3 regions of the Streptomyces sp. NPDC088350 genome follow, and region 3 is predicted to be linked to each of the others. Evidence: riboswitches for the same ligand, from Rfam matches in the RefSeq annotation. Region 3 holds a riboswitch; each other region holds the start of a gene.
What was found. Region 3 has a riboswitch for cyclic di-AMP ahead of ACIQBL_RS39830 (transglycosylase SLT domain-containing protein). Riboswitches for the same ligand answer to the same signal wherever they lie in the genome.

Region 1 (6,054 bases), on a different contig from region 3:
CGGAAGGCTTCCTGGTGGGCCTCGGGCTCGCCGTACTGCCCGTGCCGCTGCTCGTCGCCGCGTTCCGCTGGCTGGACCGGGTCGACCCCGGCCCCTGGCGGAACCTGCTCTTCTCCTTCGCCTGGGGTGCCTGCGCCGCCGCGTTGATAGCGATCGTCGCCAACAGCTTCGCGACCCGATGGATAGCGACCACGACCGCGGACCCCGCGAGCGCGGACACCCTCGGCGCGACGGTGATAGCCCCGATCGTGGAGGAGTCGGCGAAGGCGGCAGCCGTGCTGCTCGTCTTTCTCTTCCGCAGACGGGACTTCACCGGGATCGTCGACGGGGTGGTGATAGCCGGGGTCACCGCCACCGGCTTCGCGTTCACCGAGAACATCCTCTACCTCGGCACCGCCTTCGGCACCGACCAGCTCACCGGCGACCGCGGCTTCGCCTCCGTCACCGCGGCGACCTTCTTCGTGCGTATCGTCATGTCCCCGTTCGCGCACCCCCTGTTCACCGTCCTCACCGGCATCGGCTTCGGCATCGCCGCCCTCTCCCCCGACCGGCACCACGTCCGGCGCGTGCTGGTACCCCTGACCGGACTGCTGCTCGCGATGGGCATGCACGCGATGTGGAACGGCTCCTCCACGTTCGGCCAGTACGGCTTCTTCGAGGTCTACGGCGCCTTCATGGTCCCCGCGTTCGGCCTGCTCACCTGGCTCGCGGTCTGGACCCGGCAGCGCGAACTGCGCACCGTGCGCGAGGAGTTGCCCGTGTACGTCTGCGCGGGCTGGCTGACCCCGGCCGAACCCTTCGTGCTCGGCTCGATGAAGGCCCGCCGCCTGGCCCGCCAGTACGCCGGCCACCGCCTCGGCAGACCGGCCGCCCGCTCGGTCGCCCAGTACGAGGCGTACGCGACCTCCCTTGCGTTCCTGCGGCACCGGGCCGGACGGGGCCGCGCCGGCGCCGACTTCGCCGTACGGGAAAGGGAGTTGCTGCACGGGCTGTGGCTGTGCCGGGAGGTGGCGCGGCCCGCGCTGGACTACGCGGCGCGGCGGACGGCGCCACCGGTGCCGGTGGTGGTGCCGCCGTGGCCGCCGGTGTACGGGTCGTACGGGACTCCCGTGTACAACCCGTACCGGTCCTGATGCCTGCCTAGGCCGACGCCTCCGTGAGCTTCGCGATCTCCGTGTCCGTCAGCTCCAGTTCGGCCACGGCGAGCAGCGCGGGCAGTTGGTCGACCGTGCGGGCCGAGGCGATCGGGGCCGTGACCGTCGGCCGGGCGGCGAGCCAGGCCAGGGCGACCGTGGCGACCGGGGCGTCGTGGGCCTGCGCGACCTCGTCCAGGGCGGTCAGCACCCGTAGGCCGCGCTCCGATGCGAGGTACTGCGCCGCGCGTCCGGCACGGGCGCTCTCCACGCTCGTACCGGGGCGGTACTTGCCGGTGAGGAAGCCGGCCGCGAGCGCGAAGTACGGAAGGGCGGAGAGGCCGCCGCGTTCGGCTACGTCCCGCAGTTCGCCCTCGTAGGTGTCGCGGGAGACGAGGTTGTAGTGCGGCTGGATCGCGACATAGCGGGCCAGGCCCTCGCGGTCGGAGAAGTCGAGGGACGCCTGGAGCCGCTCGGGGGAGATGTTGGAGGCGGCGATGTGCCGCACCTTGCCCGCCCTGACCAGGTCGTCGAGCGCGCCGACGATCTCCTCGACCGGCACTTCCTCCTTGTCGAAGTGCGGGTAGTAGAGGTCGATGTAGTCGGTGCCCAGGCGGGTGAGGGAGGCGTCGGCGGCGGCCTTGATGTTGGCGGCGGACAGGCCCGGGTACTCGGGGTGCTGGCTGACCTTGGTGGCGATGACGACGTCGGAGCGGTTGCCGCGGGACCTGAGCCACTTGCCGATGACGGTCTCGGACTCGCCGCCCTTGTTGCCCTCGATCCACGCCGTGTACGAGTCGGCGGTGTCGACGAAGTTGCCCCCGGCGGCGGTGTAGGCGTCGAGCACGGCGAACGAGTCCGCCTCGTCGGCGGTCCAGCCGAAGACGTTGCCGCCGAGGACGAGGGGGAACACTTCGAGGTCGGACCGGCCCAGCTTGCGAAGAGAAGTCATGCTCCACGTCAACCGCCGGGCCGGAACCGGATATTCCAGCGGGTGGGTCAGGGGTTGAGGCCCTTGCTGCGCAGCCAGGGCGCCGGGTCGCTGGCGGTGGCCGCGCCGTTGAGGTGCACCTCCAGGTGGAGGTGCGGCCCGGTCACGTTGCCGGTGGCGCCCACGCGGCCGATGACGTCACCGGTGGCGACCTTCTGGCCGACGCTGACGTTGATCGAGGACTGGTGGCAGAACCACAGCTCGGTTCCGTCGCTGAGGGTGATGATCGTGCGGTAGCCGTACGCCCCGGCCCAGCCCGCCTCGGTGACCGTGCCGCTGTGGATGGCCTTGATCAGCGTGCCGGTGGGCGCGGCGAAGTCGAGGCCGGTGTGGTAGCCGGAGGACCACATCGTGCCGGCCTGGCCGAAGGTGCCGGTGATCGTGTACGAGCCGACCGGCAGTGTGTACTGCTTGGCCAGCGCGGCGAGTTTCGTGGCCTCGGACTTCTTCTTGGCGGCGGCCTCCGCGGCCTTCTTCGCGTCGGCGGCCTTCTTCGCGGCGTCCTTCTCGGCCTTGGCCGCGGCGGCGTCGACCTGCTTGGCGACGGCGGCCTCGGCGGCGGCCTGCGACTTGCCGTCGACCTGGAGCTGCTGGAGTTCGGCCTGCTCCATGATCCGGTTGCGCAGCAGCTCGCCCGCGCCCGAGGTGCCCTTGGCGGTCTCGGTGGTGGTCACGCCGACGCTGCTGAGCGCGGTCGCGGAACCCTTGGGGGTGCTGGAGGAGTCGTCCAGCAGGTGGCCCACGGAGGGCAGGTCGGGCAGGGAGATCGAGACCGGCGGCTTGCCGGTGTTGGCGCTGGCCATCCCGCCGGCGCTCACGGCGGCTATGACACCGACGCCCAGGACGGTGGAGCTGCGGGCGAATCCCCCGCCGCCGCGCTGCTTGGCGACGCGGTGCTTGCCGCGCTGGGGAGGAACGGACTCCGCGCTGGGGTTCCACTCCTCCCAGGGGCCCTCGTCGGGGCGGTAACCGCCGTAGACGAACGGGGCTTCTGGGGCAGCAGAGTTGGACGCCACGTGGGCGCGCTCCTTTCCTTCCTTCTCGCCTACCGGGTTAGCTGACGGGTTCGGAGCAGGAAGGTCTCCTACGCGCGTCAACCTGCCGTGTACCCACGGCTGTCGACGAGCGATTCACCCCAAGTGGTGGTTCCCCGGTTCCCTCGCGGGATTCGGCGCGTGCGCACGGAGCCGTCTCTTGTGACGGCTGGGACGACCGCGCTGCGTTATCGAACGTTAATAGACCCGGGTGCCCGATTCCAAGCTGTTCCGCTTGATCATTAACCTTTCCTTGCTGGACGAACGGGCCACCACCGGCGAAAATCGGGCGAGTTGACCAGGTCTCAGAATTCCCACAGCCATTGACGGTATGTCAGTTGTTATGCGGAGGGCGCCCACCCGGTCACGGCCCGTGACAACCGCCGTACATGCCGGTCATGGATGCCGTACGGCGATCATCGCCATGTCGTCCGTCATCCCGCCCCCGGAGTACCGGCGCACCTCCTTGGCGAGGATGCCGAGCAGCGCTTCGGGGCTGCGGAAGGTCCGGCCGGCCAGCCGCTCCCCGGGGTCGTAGAAGACGCCGTGGGAGTCGCGGGCCTCGGACAGGCCGTCGGTGTACACGAGCAGCGTGGAACCTCCCGGGAACGCGAACTCCTCGACGCGGTCGGGCCAGAACCCCAACTCCCCCATCCCGAGCGGCAGTGCGGGCTCCTTGACGAGCAGGGTGTCCACGGTGCCGTCCTCGTGCAGGAGCAGCGGCGGCGGGTGGCCCCGGTCGACGATCCGTACGACGCCGTCGCCGTGCGGGAGTTCGGCGAGGACGGCCGTGGTGAACCCCTCGAACGCGTCGAGCCCGTCGCGCCGGGTGCCCTCGCGCGCCAGCGCCCGCTCCAGCCGCTGCGCGACCGCCTCCAGGGTGACCTCCTGCTCGGCGGCCTCCCGGAACGCCCCGATGACCACGGCGACGGCCGCGACCGCGCCCATGCCCTTGCCGCGCACGTCGCCGACGACCAGCCGTACGCCGTGCGGGGTGTCCTGCACCGCGTACAGGTCGCCGCCGATGAACGCGCCCTCCTGCGCCGCCTCGTAGCGTGCCGCGATCTCGAACCCGCCGATCCGCTCGGCCGGTTCGGGCAGTACGGCGCGCTGGGCGGCCTCCGCGATCTCGCGCACGGAGGCGAGCTGTTCGCTGCTGCGGCGGACGAGGACGTTGATGAGCACGGCGAGGACGGCGACCGTCGCCACGGTGGCCGCCTCGGTGACCGCGTCGGCGTGGAGGACGATGCCGAGCCTGATGTGGGTCACCAGGACGACGGCGACGGAGGCCAGGCCGGTGAGCACGGTGCCGCGCCGCGAGTACAGCGGGGCGGCGACGAGCGGGGCGGCGGTGAAGAACGGGGCCGCGGTGAAGTCCTGCGGGGTGAGGTAGTCGTAGAACGCGCCGACGATCAGCAGCAGCGCGGGCAGGCGGTGGACGACGGCGCGGGTGTTCGAGATGCGCCGTCCCTCGACGCGGCCGAGGCCGGGGTCGGGCACGGGATCGGCGGGCAGGCGCCCGCCGGCTCGCATGTACGGACCCTCCTCCTCCACGCGTCCAGTTTTTCCCGGTGGGGGGAGGGCGGCGAGCGGGGTGGGCCGACAGGGGGAGAAACGCGAGGGAGAAACACCAAGGGCCGGAATCCGTTTCCGGATTCCGGCCCTTGGCCTTAGTAGCGGGGACAGGATTTGAACCTGCGACCTCTGGGTTATGAGCCCAGCGAGCTACCGAGCTGCTCCACCCCGCGCCGTTGTGATTGCAACTATACGCCATCCGCGGGGTCCGATGTCACACGTGTTTCAGTCGGCCGGGTTCCCGGCGTGCGTGAGGGTCTCCCAGGAGACGAAGAGGTCGTCGCTGCCGGCCGGCCGGGTCGACTCGGCGAGCCGGTGCGCGGAGGGCACCTTCATGCCGAGCCGGTCCTCCAGGTGGTTGAGGGCGACCTCCAGGTCGGGGCCCATGTTCCGGTCGACCTTCCCGCCGCAGAGCCAGGCGGGCGCGGACTCGCCGAGCTGGTAGCGGGCGTGGAGGTCGAGGGCGGCGGCGAGCCGGTCCTTGACCTCGTTGTAGAGGTCGACCCCTTGGTGCCAGGCGGTCTCGGCGATGTGGGCCGTGGCGGCGAGCGAGTACCCGACGTGCTTGAAGTTGCGGCACGTCTCCTGGGCGACGCCGTCCCTGAAGGTGGTCTGCTTGAACCAGTACGTCGTCAGCTTCTGCGGGGTGGTGACGCTGGAGCGGGCCGGGGTGAGCGGCACCTTGCCGTCCTTGGCGAGGTAGAAGTAGGCGGGCACGCGGTCGCGGAAGCGGGTGACGGCCGCGTCGAAGGCCTTGTGGTCGTCGAGGAAGACGGCGATGCCGATCGCGGCGTCGGTCATCGCGAGGTCCCAGTTGCCGTTGTAGTCCGGCAGGTCCTTGGTGACCTCGGGCTGGTAGGCGGTGCGCAGCATCGTCGCGAACCGCCGCACCCGGTCCGCCGGCCACCCGGCGCCCGGCGCGTACCGCACGATCTCCGCCGCCCGCGCCCACGTCGAGCCCGCCCACGCGGTCTGGAGCCCGGCGTCCTCGGAGGTGTGCTCCTTCATCCTCGCCGACCAGTCGTCCATGATCTCCCGCGCCTTGAGCGCGTGGTGCTGCTTCCCGGTGATGCTGAACAGCAGGGCCTGCGTGTACGCCGCGATCGCGTCCTCGCGCTCCTCGACACAGCCGTGCGCGGCCTTGCCGTTCCAGGGGCAGTCGACGTCGGCGTACGGCTTCGCCGTGTACTTGTACGACCCGTACTTGCTGTCCCGCATCCCGAAGTACGCCTTCAGCCAGGGCTGCTTGCCGGCGGTCACGTTCTTCCGTACGGCGTCCAACTGGCCCTTGCTGACCAGCACTCCGGGGTGGGTGAACGCC
Region 2 (6,054 bases), on a different contig from region 3:
GTCGTCCTCGTACAGCGGGTCCTCGATGGAGACGAGCGGGTACGCGGAGACGAGCTCCTCGTAGTACTCGGTCATCTCGGCGGCCGAGCGGGACTTGCCCTCGAACTCGTACTTGCCGTCCTTGTAGAACTCGGACGCGGCGACGTCGAGCGCGAGCCCGATCTGCTCGCCGGGGATGTAACCGGCCTGCTTGATGGCCTCGATGATGAGGTCGAGGGCGGCGCGGTTGGACTCCAGGTTCGGGGCGAAGCCGCCCTCGTCGCCGAGGCCGGTGGACAGGCCCTTGGTCTTCAGCACCTTCTTGAGGGTGTGGTAGACCTCGGCGCCCCAGCGCAGCGCCTCGGAGAAGGACTCCGCGCCGATCGGGGCGATCATGAACTCCTGGATGTCCACGTTCGAGTCGGCGTGCGAGCCGCCGTTCAGGATGTTCATCATCGGAACGGGCAGCAGGTGCGCGTTCGGGCCGCCCAGGTAGCGGAAGAGGGGGAGGTCGGACGCCTCGGAGGCGGCGTGCGCGACGGCGAGGGAGACGCCGAGGATGGCGTTGGCGCCGAGGGAGCCCTTGTTGTCGGTGGCGTCCAGGTCGAACATCGCCTGGTCGATCAGACGCTGCTCGGTGGCGTCGTAGCCGACGAGCTCCGGGCCGATCTGCTCGATGACGGCGAGGACGGCCTTCTCGACACCCTTGCCGCCGTAGCGGTTCGGGTCACCGTCACGCAGCTCGATGGCCTCGAAGGCACCGGTGGAGGCGCCGGACGGAACGGCGGCACGACCCGTGCTGCCGTCGTCGAGGCCGACCTCGACCTCGACCGTGGGGTTGCCTCGGGAGTCCAGGATTTCCCGGGCTACGACGACGTCGATGGACGGCACGAGCATCTCCTTCTTGGGATCTGACGCGGCTACGGCAACACCGCAGCGGCTCTGCGAGACGAGCCTAACCGGCTCGGGGCGATTGGCCATCCGGTCGGCCGCCTGATGGACAGAACCGAGAGTAAATTGTTTCCGAACGGAACAAAGCGCTTCGCCAAAGAGCGCACAAAATCACCGGCGGGCACAAAAAAAGCCCCGCCCCGGTGCGTACGGGGGAACACGCACCGGAGCGGGGAGCCCGTGGGGGACGGGGGTGACCCTCACGAGGTCTCCATAGTGGACACCACGGCTGTGAGGGCGCTGTGGTTAAGCTACGAGCCGCGTATGTCACTTCAGGTGGAGCTGCTGGCCCGGGAAGATGACGTCGGCGTCGTCGATGATGTCCTTGTTCAGCTTGAACAGCTGCTGCCAGCCGCCCTTCACCTTGTGCTTCTCGGCGATGGAGCTGAGGCTGTCGCCCTTGACGACCTTGTACTCGCCGTCACCCTTCTTGACCTTCTTGCCGGTCGGGGTGGTGACGGTCTTCTTGGCGGCCGGGCGCTCGGCGGAGCGGGAGGCCGTCGTGTCCGTCGAGCGGGTGCTGGTGCTGCCACTGGAGGAGCTGCCGCTCGACGAGCTGTTGCCGCTCGAGGAGCTGCCGCCCGAGTAGGTGGCGCTGGAGAGGCCGGTGCCGCAGGTGGGCCAGGCGCCCTTGCCCTGGGCCGCGAGAACCTTCTCGGCGACGGCGATCTGCTGGGACTTGGAGGCCTGGTTCGCGGTGGAGGCGTAGGCGGTGCCGCCGTACGCGGCCCACGTCGAGGCGGAGAACTGCAGGCCGCCGTAGTAGCCGTTGCCGGTGTTGATGGACCAGTTGCCGCCGGACTCGCAGCTGGCGACCGTGTCCCACTCGGACGCGGTGGCGGCGGAGGCGCCACTGGCCGCCATGAGCGGGGCGGCGATGGCGACGCCGGTCACGCCGGCGAGCGTGGCGACGCGAGTGGCCTTGGACGGACGGCGGTGCTTGCCCTTGCTGGAAAACAGCATGGAAAATCCCAATCCCCTCACCGACGCCTACGAGGTGAGCTGTCGGGTTCGGGCCGTGTGAGTTGCCCGGCCGCACACCTCTCGGTGCGCGGCTTAACCCCAAGCCGGTTCCGGTGTCTCTCGACTCCCGGGCCCGGCGCTTACCTTGGGTCCCCCGCTCCTGCCTACGGCGCTTGACGCGACGAATGTTCCCGGAGGCCGCTGGCAGGACTCGGCGTGTGCGGCAGCCGGGGCTCGTGGTGACGAGCGGCCTTGACCGTAGACACGGAATCGGCGGAATTTCAAAGACGATCAGGGCTTCTGAGACTCATCCCACACTTTGATCAAACCGGACATTCGACGCGAAGCGTGACGTGAACTCCCGCTGCCCTCCTGCTACTTTTCGCCCGTTTCCGTACCGACGTCCAAGGTCTGACCGGCGGCGATCCGGGTCGGATCGGCGCCTATCACCTTTTTGTTCTCGGCGTAGAGCGCACGCCATCCGCCGTCGTAGCCAAGGGAGTCGGCGATGGACGCGAGGGAGTCACCGGCGCGGACCGTGTACGTCTGCGCCGTGACGCCTTCCTCGGCACCGGCTCCGCGGTGCTTGCCTGCGCTCGACCCACTCCCGAGCGCACCGGTGTCGACGAGGCTCCACTTGCCCGCCGCCTGCGCCGAGTTGTCCGATTCATCGAGTTTCGGAGATGCGGTCGCCGAGTCGTCGCTCACGGAAGGGGCGGCGGACTTGTCGGACTTGGCGGAGCTCGCGGAGTCCTTCGTCGCGGCGGGCGAGGGGCTGCTCGACGGGTCGCCGGTGGAGGAGTCGGACGTATCGGACGAAGTCGAGTCCGTGTTGCTGGAGTCGGACAGTCCGGAGGACGCCGAGGAAGGGGAGGAGTCCGTCGAGCCGGAGGAGTCCGTCGAGCCGGAGGAGTCCGTCGTGCCGGTCGACGGCGAGTCGCTCGCGACGCCCGTGTCGACGTTCGTCGAACCCGAGGTCGTGGTGAGACCGGAGAGCAGGGAGCAGGTCATCCAGGGCGAGGTGCCCCGGTCGTCGAGGATCTTCTCGGCGACGGCTATCTGCTGGGAGCGGCTGGCCAGGTCGGCGCTCGGGGCGTAGTCGAGGCCGCCGTACTTGCTCCAGTCGTCCTGGGACAGTTGCAGGCCGCCGTAGTAGCCGTTGCCACTGTTCTCGCTCCACGAGCCGCCGCTCTCGCACTGGGCCACCTTGTCCCAGGTGGTGCCGTCGGCGGCGTTCGCGGCGGCGGCGCCGAGGAGCGGGATGGCGATGGCGGAGCCGGTGACGCCGGCCGCGACGAGGAGTGCCGGAGCCTGACGGGGGCGACGGTGACGACCGTTCCCGGAGAGCATGCGGAGGCCTTTCGCGTGACGGCGGGGGGACCGCGCGGCGGGTGGTGCGGGGCGCCGCGCTGGTACGTGAACGTAGCCGCACTCGATCACTTGTCACAAGTCAATGCCACGTAGATCACGTGAAGATCACAGAGTTGAGGAAGTGTCATCTTCGGGTTTACGGGGTGGGATTGCGGGTTCAGGTTCGGGTTCACCGGGGCGGAGTGCCCGCTCGGGGGTGAACTCCACGGGCAGGGTGCGCAGTCCGCGCATGATGAGCCCGCCGCGCCAGCGCAAGTCGGCCGGGTCCGCGGCGAGTTGGAGGTCGGGGAGGCGGGTGAGGAGGGTGGCGAGCGCGGTCTGGCCCTCCAGGCGGGCGAGCGGGGCGCCGAGGCAGTAGTGGATGCCGTGGCCGTAGCCGAGGTGTTGATTGTCACGCCGTCCCAGATCGAGGACGTCGGGATCGGCGAACCGTTCCGGATCGCGGTCCGCGGCGGCCAGGACGACGAGTACGGGGTCGCCGGCCGCGATGTCCTGTCCGCCGAGGGTGAGGGGGCGGGTGGCGAAGCGCCAGGTCGCCAGCTCCACCGGGCCGTCGTAGCGCAGGAGTTCCTCGACGCCGGTTTCGAGGAGGCCGTGTTCGCCGGCGGCCAGGGACTTCTGGAGGCGGGCGCGCTGCTCGGGGTGGGTGAGGAGGGCGTAGGTGCCGTTGCCGATGAGGTTGACGGTCGTCTCGAACCCGGCGAAGAGCAGGATGAAGGCCATGGCGGCGGCCTCGTTCTCGGTGAGGTGTTCGCCGTGGTCGGAGGCGCGGATGAGGCCGGAGATGAGGTCCTCGCCGGGGAGGGGTTCCGGGCTGTCGGGGAGGGCCTCGCGCTTGCGGTGGATGAGGTCGGCGAGATAGTCGCGCATCTTCTTCACGGACCGGGCGACCCCGCCCCGCGGTCCGCCGCCGTGGCCTGCTTTTGTATGTCGCAGCATCATGCCCGCCCAGTCGCGGAAGTCGTCCTGGTCCTCGCGGGGGACGCCGAGCAGGTCGCAGATGGCGTAGATGGGGAGCGGGAAGGCGAAGTCGTGGATGAGGTCGGCGGAACCGGTCCGCGCGAAGCGGTCGATGAGGTCGTTCGTCAACTCCTGCACGCGCGGGGCGAATTCGGCCACCCGGCGGGGCGTGAACGCCTTGCTGACCAGCCGGCGCAGGCGGGTGTGGTCCGGCGGGTCGATGTTGAGCAGATGCGTCATCAACTCGGCCTTGCGTTCGCCCGGGATACCGGTCTTGCCCTTGGCGTGCGCCGGTTCGTCGTGGTGCGCGGGGTTCTTGGAGAGGCGCGGGTCGGCGAGGGCCTGCTTGGCGTCGGCGTGCCGGGTGACCAGCCAGGCCTCGACCCCGCTGGGGAGCCGCGTCCTGTGCACGGGGTCGTGCTCGCGGAGCCAGGCGTAGGCGGGGTAGGGGTCGGTGGCGAACTCCCAGGTGAAGAGTTCGGGGGCGGCGCGGGGCTCGTCGTGGTGCATGGCCCGACTTTATGCAGCGGGCGGAAGTGCTCCTCCGGTACATGGAGGGGCTCCTCCGCATCGGATGCCGTGGGCCGATTCCGCCTCGGCGATCCGGGTCACCGTGAGTGCGTGCCGGGGGTCCTGGATGCTGTCGCCGAAAATGTGACACTTCCCACCGGGAGTGTCACATTCGCGGAACTGGGCCCCGGCCGCCGGCGGATTCGCCACCCCCGTCCGTACCGGACGGGCCCCTCTACATACGTACGTCGTGCGTACGTCCCGGCGCGCGAAAACCCGTTGGCGGGCCACGGCGACCGCTGCTACTTTCCGGGAGGCCGTGCGAGAGAACGAGGAGGTGGTACCCGTGGACACAGTATCGACGTGGGTGCTCCCCTCCGGGGTCACGGCCGGGCGATAGGTCGTCCGGGAGCGCCGCTCCGAGCGCTCCCGAAAGGCATGACCATGCGCTTCACTTCCGAACAACGCCTCGACGACGGCGTCCTCGCACGCGAATTCACCCTCGGCGAGATCCCCGGCATCCTGTGGACGCCCGCATCCTCCTCCTCACCGGCGCCGCTGATCCTGCTCGGCCACCCCCCGCTCGGACTGCGCAGGATGTACCCCCGGCTGGTGGCACGGGCCCGGCAGGCCGCCGCGGAGGGTTTCGCCACGGCCACCATCGAGCTCCCCGGGAGCGGCGACCGGCCCCGCTGGGACGCCGCCGAGCAGGCCCGCGCCGCCCTTCGCCGGGCGATGGAGGCCGGCGGGCCGGTCAGCGACGAGATCGTCGACGCCCTCGTCCTGCCGCTGGTCGACAGGGCGGTCCCGGAATGGCGGGCCGCCCTGGACGCCCTCCTGTCGCTGCCCGAGATCGGCGGCCCGGTCGGGTACTCGGGGGGAGTGATCTCCATCGGAATCCGGCTCGCGCTGGTCGAGCCGCGCATCGTGGCCGTCGGTCTCTTCGCCGGGAGTCTCGTGCCTCGCGCCATGTTCGAGGAGGCCCGCCGGGTCACCATTCCCCTGCACGTCCTGCTGCAGTGGGACGACGAGGGCAACGACCGGCAGGCGGCCCTGGACCTGTTCGACGCCTTCGGCTCCGAGGAGAAGTCCCTGCACGCCAACATGGGCGGGCACACCGGCGTCCCGCAGTTCGCCGGGGACTCCGCGACCCAGTTCTTCACCCGGCACCTGAAGTAGGGCCGGACCGTCGGGCCAGGACCGGACGCCGGGCGGCGTCGGCCTGACCGCCGCCGTCGAGGACGCGCCCCGGCCCTCCTCGACGGCGGCAGACGGCAGACGTCGTGGTCAGCCTTCGGTCCCCGTACCCGTACCCGTCTC
Region 3 (6,054 bases):
ATCGTGCTGACCGTCCCGCAGTACCTGCTGCTGTCCAAGATGGGCCTGGCCGACTCGTACTGGTCGATGCTCCTGCCGTCGATCCTCTCTCCCTACGGCGTCTACCTCGTCCGTATCTACGCGGCGGCGGCCGTGCCCAACGAACTCCTCGAAGCCGCCCGCATGGACGGCGCGAGCGAGTGGCGGATCTTCTCGCGGATCGCGGTGCCGATGATGATGCCGGGGCTCATCACGGTGTTCCTGTTCCAGTTCGTCGCCATCTGGAACAACTTCCTGCTGCCGTACGTGATGCTCGCGGACGACAACAAGTTCCCGCTCACACTGGGCCTTTACACCCTGCTCTCCCAGGGCGCCTCGCAACCGGCGCTCTACACCCTGGTCATCATGGGCTGTTTCCTCGCGATCCTGCCGCTGATCGGGCTCTTCCTGGTGATCCAGCGGTTCTGGTCACTGGATCTCTTGAGCGGATCGGTAAAGGCCTGAGACACAAGCACTGAGTCGTACCTCCCCCCACCGCACCCGAACGGGCAGAACGAGGAACATGACCACCAGTCCGAACGGACGCCGAAAACCGCCCACCATCCACGACGTGGCCCGGGAGGCAGGGGTCTCCCGGGGGACCGTCTCCCGGTACCTGAACGGCGGCCACTACGTCTCACCGGCCGCGCGCACCGCCGTGGAGACGGCGATCAGGAAGACGGGCTACGTCGTCAACCGGCACGCCCGCTCCCTGAGCACCGGACGGTCGGACTCGGTGGCGTTCCTCCTCACCGAGCCGCAGGAGAAGTTCTTCGAGGACCCCAACTTCAATGTCCTGCTGCGGGGTTGCACCGAACACCTGGCCCGGCACGACATCCCGCTGCTGCTGATGCTGGCCTCCTCCAAGGACGACCGCCGCCGCCTCACGCGGTACATCACCTCGGGCCACGTCGACGGCGTCCTCCTGGTCTCCAACCACAGCGGCGACCCGGTCGCGGCCGAACTCCGCGACGCCGGCATCCCGTTGGTGGCCTGCGGCAAGCCGCTCGGCACCGCCTCCAAGTACAGCTACGTGGCCGCGGCCGACCGGGACGGCGCCCAGGAGATGGTCCGCCACCTCGTCGCCGGGGGTCGTCGCCGCATCGGCATGGTCACCGGCCCGCTCGACGCCCCGGGCGGCCCCGACCGCCTGGCCGGCTACCGGGACGTCCTCACCGAGGCGGGTCTGCCCCACGACCCCGCGCTCGTGGTCGAGGGCGACTACCGCCGCACGGGCGGCGAGGAAGCGGCCCGCAGACTCCTGTCCCAGGCCCCCGACATCGACGCGGTGTTCGTAGCCTCGGACCTCATGGCCCTGGGAGTCGTCAACACCCTTCAACAATCCGGCCGTTCGGTCCCCGATGACATCGCTGTCGGAGGCTTCGACGACTCGGCGGCGGCCACCTCCATCACCCCGGCCCTCACCACCATGCGCCAGCCCTACGACCGCATCAGCGCCGAGATGGTGCGGATGCTGCTGGCCCAGATCGCCGGAGAGGACACGGCGGGCGTGATCCTGCCGACGGAACTGGTCGTCCGGGAGTCGGCATGACCGCCGTCACCGTCAAGTCAACCGGAACACCGGTCAACGCATGTGAAGGCGGCAGCCGTCCGGTTCGCGTCGAGTCCGGGGGCCTTTCCATCCGTATTCTCTGATCATGGCCGCACCCCTCGCATATGCACTGATCGCCACCGACCTGGACGGAACGCTGCTGCGCGGCGACGACACGCTCTCCGACCGGTCCCTCGCCGCACTGCGACGGGTCACGGCGGCCGGCGCCCGGCACCTCGTCGTCACCGGCCGGCCCGCCCCGAGGGTGCGCCCGCTCCTCGACGACCTCGGCAGCAGGGGGCTCGCGGTGTGCGGACAGGGCGCGCAGTTGTACGACGCCGGCGCGGACCGTCTGCTCTGGTCGGTCACCCTGGACCGGGAGCTGGCCGAGACCGCGCTCGGCAAGATCGAGGCGGAGGTGGGCCAGGTGTACGCGGCCGTCGACCAGGACGGCGTGGACGGCCTCACCCTGATCGAGCCCGGCTACCTGATGCCGCACCCCACGCTCCCCGCGGTACGGGTGGGCCGGCGCGACGACCTCTGGTCCGAACCCATCAGCAAGGTGCTGCTGCGCCACCCCGCCCTGGCGGACGACGAGTTGGCGTCCACGGCGCGCTCGGTGGTCGGTTCACTGGCCTCGGTCACCATGTCCGGCCCCGGCACCGTCGAACTCCAGCCACTCGGCATCACCAAGGCGACCGGCCTGGCCCTCGCCGCCCAACACCTGGGCCTGACCCCGTCCGACACCATCGCCTTCGGCGACATGCCGAACGACATCCCGATGTTCGACTGGGCGGCACACGGAGTGGCGATGGCCAACGCCCACCCCGAACTGAAGGCGGTGGCGGACGAGGTGACGTCATCGAACGAGGACGACGGAATCGCCCTGGTCCTGGAAAGACTCCTCAGCGAAGGTTTTTAGGGGCGCGGGGCTGTATCAATTTGCGGCTCCGCCGCGCGGGCGCGACCAGCCACGACGGCGGTGCCACTCAAAACACAACCGTCGTGGCTGATCCAACGTTTTCTAGTAAGCCCCGTAAACGTTGTCGATAGACCCGTACACCGCCGCCGCGTAGTTACAAGCAGCCGTGATGTTCGCAACCGGGTCATACGGATCGAACGCAGTCCCGGCAACGTGATACGCGCTGAACGTCGGGTCGATCACCTGAAGCAACCCCTTCGACGGCGTACCGGCCGCCGCGTTGGAGTCCCAGTTGTTGATCGCGTACGGGTTACCGGACGACTCACGGATCACGTTCCGGTAGATCCCGTTGTACGTCCCCGGAATCCCCTTCTGCGCCATGATCGCGAGCGACTCCCGGATCCACCCGTCAAGGGTGTTGGGGTACCCGGCGAGCGTGGTCGAGGTGGAAGACGTGGTGGCCGCGGAAGCGGAGGTCGCCCCGACGATCGGCAGGGCGAGGATCGCGACACCGGTACCGGCGACAACGGCACGGCGGACAAGGCGGGCGCGGCGGGACTGAGCGGTTGCAGGCATGACGAGGTTCCTCTCCGTCGCCTGCGAGGTGAGCTGTCGGGTTCGGGCTGGGAGGTGCCCGGCCACGCCCTCACGGACGTGACTTAACCCCAAGCCGTCCCGGTGCAATGGCCGGTCCGGCGACTTACCTGGTTCCCCCGCTCCTGCCGTGCGAGATGTGTTCGTGACTGGGATGCCGGGCGGCGGCAGGATTCGGCGTTCCGCTCGACAGGCCGGGAACGTATGCGAGAGCACATGTCCGGAACAAGTGGCGGAATCACACCTCACCCCTATTGACCTTGGTCTGGGGCGTATGGGGCACTTGATCCTTTGCGCGAGCCAAGCTTCAACTGTCAAACGGCGCAAGGGGAAACGCGGGCAGACCGGGACACAGGCCATTCATGGAAACGCGTGACCCAACTCACGGAAGAATGAAGAACGGCAAATCGGGCATTCATCCTCAACTGGCAGTTCTCGGAATCCTTTTCTCCCGGGTCCGGTGAAAGATCACTTCGCCACCCTCGGTGCAAATCACCTCGTTAGAGGTGAGAAAGTCCGTTTCGTCGCAAGTGATCTCCGACCGCGTCCGCACGGTCGTGTCCCACCCCGGCTCCGGCCGGTGCGGCCGGATCGACCGGTCGGACCGCGTACGGGCCGACAACGGGTCCGCCTCGTCGATCGTGTACGTCTCCAGCGCGTCCTCGGTGAATTCGAGCCCGTCCGGGTACACGCGCGTGCCGCCGTGCCGGGGTTCGTCGAGCGTGGCCGGGTGGTGCACCCCGAGCGGCTCGGCCTCCTCGGGTTCGCCGAAACGAATATCGGCAGTCAACTCCCGGTCCCGCACCGGGAGTTCCAGCGCACTCCCCTCCGGGTCCGGCGTGAACCCCGCCGCCGACTCCGGCTGGGGCCAGATCCACGGCCAGTACGCCGACGACACCGCGAGCCGGATGCGACGCCCGGGTGCTTGCCTTGACCAGGCCGAGGATGCGGTCGGCGAGCCAGCCGTCCGAGACCGAGACGAGATAGGCCGGCGTTCCGTAGGCTGCGGACACGGACGCGGCCGTTCCGGACGACATGCCCATGCCGCCGTGCGCGACCGAATCCGCGAAGTGGAGGACGAGGATGGCCTGCATGCCGAGGAACGAGAAGCGCTCCCAGACCTCCAGCCCCGAGAGTGTGAGCAGGCCCCTGGGCTGGCCGAAGAAGGCGTGGTCGTCCTCGGGAGGCGGCTCGCTGTCGGGCTCGGCTTCCAGTGCGGTTCGGGACGCGCTCCACTACTTCCAGGTAAGTCGATAAATGTCCGTTCTTATCAGTTGATCAAAAACATACCGGTCGTGATCCGATACCGCCTGGCCTGGACGGGGGTGGGTGGCACCGGTGATCGAATGCCGACCGGATACGCTGACTTGAGTGATGGCAGCGACCTATCGACAATCCGTGTGACCGCCCAGGGACACCAGCAGACAGGAGACCCCTCGTGACCGTCGTCGGGCCGTTCGGGCTGAGCGTGCGGGACCAGGCTCTGGAAGCCGATGTCCAGGCCGGAATGGCGGCAGTCGAGGAGGGTCTGCTCGAAGCCACCAAGAGCGAGGTCCCCTTCATCACGGAGGCCGCCCAGCACCTCGTGCGCGCGGGCGGGAAGCGGTTCCGGCCGCTCCTCGTGATGCTCGCCGCCCAGTTCGGCGACCCCTACGCGCCGGGTGTCGTGCCCTCGGCCGTCGTCGTCGAGCTGACCCATCTCGCCACGCTGTACCACGACGACGTGATGGACGAGGCGGCCGTGCGCCGGGGCGTGGACAGCGCCAACACCCGCTGGGGGAACTCGGTCGCGGTCCTCACCGGCGACTTCCTCTTCGCGCGCGCGTCGCACACTCTGGCCGACCTCGGCCCCGAAGCGGTGCGCGTGCAGGCCGAGGCGTTCGAACGGCTGGTCACCGGCCAGATCCTGGAGACGGCCGGCCCGTCCGACGGGCGCGACCCGGTCGAGCACTACCTCGACGTGCTCGGCGGCAAGACCGGCTCCCTGGTCGCGGTGGCGTGCCGCTTCGGCTCGATGATGGCCGGCTGCGACGACACGGTCGTGGACGTCCTCACCCAGTACGGCGAGCGGCTCGGCGTGGCCTTCCAACTCGCCGACGACGTCCTGGACATCGCCTCCGACGGCCACGAGTCCGGCAAGACCCCGGGCACGGACCTGCGCGAGGGCATCCCCACCCTGCCGGTGCTGCGGCTGAGGGAGCGGGCGGCCCGCCTCGGTCTCGCCGAGGACATCGCCCTGTGCGAACTCCTCGACTCCGACCTCACGGACGACGCCCGGCTCGCCGAGGCCCTCTCCCGCCTCCGTGGACACCCCGCCCTGGAGCAGGCCCGCCGCGACACCGTGCGCTACGCGGAGGACGCCCGCGCGGCCCTGGCGCCGCTCCCCGAGTGCGACGCGAAGGTCGCCCTCCTGGAGATGTGCGACGCGGTGGTGCACCGCGCGGGCTGAGCCCGTTCAGTAGCCGCTGCCTCCCGTGCTGCCGGAGGCGGTGGCCGCCGCGGCCTTCGCTCCGGTGGGTGTCACCGCCCACCAGGTGCCGTCCACGCCCTGGCCGTAGGCCTCCTTGGGCTGGTCGTCCTTGGCGTACCGGTACAGGGGCCAGCCCGCCAGGGTGAGCTGCGAGGTCCCGTCGGAGCGCTTGACCGTGGAGACGAGCTTCTTGTCGATGCCCTTGACGCTGACGGCGCCCTTGGCGGTCGCGGCGGGCCAGACCACCGCGCAGGTGCCGTAACAGCTGACCTTCGTCGGGTGGATCGAGTCCGCGTCGAAGCGGTAGAGGACGTACCCCTTGCTGTCGGTCACGACGGTGCCCACCTTGGCGACCTTGGCGGTCATCAGGGTCGTCGACGTGGTGACCGCGGCCGGTGCGGCGGCCGAGCCGCCGCTTCCACTACTGCCGCCGCTTCCGCATCCGGCGAGTGCGAGTGCCAGGACCGCGGCGCCCGTGGCCGCGTATCCGGTGAGGTG

Region 1: another riboswitch for cyclic di-AMP. It lies ahead of ACIQBL_RS37425 (M23 family metallopeptidase); the one in region 3 lies ahead of ACIQBL_RS39830 (transglycosylase SLT domain-containing protein).
Region 2: another riboswitch for cyclic di-AMP. It lies ahead of ACIQBL_RS01110 (transglycosylase family protein); the one in region 3 lies ahead of ACIQBL_RS39830 (transglycosylase SLT domain-containing protein).

The regions. Positions count from the first base shown of each region.
Region 1 is NZ_JBIVNL010000012.1:306,663-312,716, reverse strand. Features, by position in the region: gene ACIQBL_RS37435 (PrsW family intramembrane metalloprotease) at 1-1,133, shown strand, start outside; gene ACIQBL_RS37430 (aldo/keto reductase) at 1,141-2,085, opposite strand; gene ACIQBL_RS37425 (M23 family metallopeptidase) at 2,133-3,140, opposite strand; cyclic di-AMP (ydaO/yuaA leader) riboswitch at 3,152-3,308, opposite strand; gene ACIQBL_RS37420 (PP2C family protein-serine/threonine phosphatase) at 3,555-4,691, opposite strand; tRNA gene ACIQBL_RS37415 (tRNA-Met) at 4,833-4,906, opposite strand; gene ACIQBL_RS37410 (alginate lyase family protein) at 4,959-6,054, opposite strand, start outside.
Region 2 is NZ_JBIVNL010000001.1:237,045-243,098, reverse strand. Features, by position in the region: gene eno (phosphopyruvate hydratase) at 1-876, opposite strand, end outside; gene ACIQBL_RS01110 (transglycosylase family protein) at 1,198-1,893, opposite strand; cyclic di-AMP (ydaO/yuaA leader) riboswitch at 1,903-2,075, opposite strand; gene ACIQBL_RS01105 (transglycosylase family protein) at 2,269-3,243, opposite strand; gene ACIQBL_RS01100 (cytochrome P450) at 3,370-4,734, opposite strand; gene ACIQBL_RS01095 (alpha/beta hydrolase) at 5,179-5,913, shown strand; gene ACIQBL_RS01090 (nucleoside triphosphate pyrophosphohydrolase) at 6,022-6,054, opposite strand, start outside.
Region 3 is NZ_JBIVNL010000014.1:161,951-168,004, reverse strand. Features, by position in the region: gene ACIQBL_RS39845 (carbohydrate ABC transporter permease) at 1-483, shown strand, start outside; gene ACIQBL_RS39840 (LacI family DNA-binding transcriptional regulator) at 542-1,570, shown strand; gene ACIQBL_RS39835 (HAD family hydrolase) at 1,677-2,492, shown strand; gene ACIQBL_RS39830 (transglycosylase SLT domain-containing protein) at 2,595-3,068, opposite strand; cyclic di-AMP (ydaO/yuaA leader) riboswitch at 3,074-3,276, opposite strand; partial or broken gene ACIQBL_RS39825 (peptidase S15) at 3,508-4,008, opposite strand; partial or broken gene ACIQBL_RS39820 (MFS transporter) at 4,013-4,300, opposite strand; gene ACIQBL_RS39815 (polyprenyl synthetase family protein) at 4,525-5,535, shown strand; gene ACIQBL_RS39810 (hypothetical protein) at 5,542-6,054, opposite strand, start outside.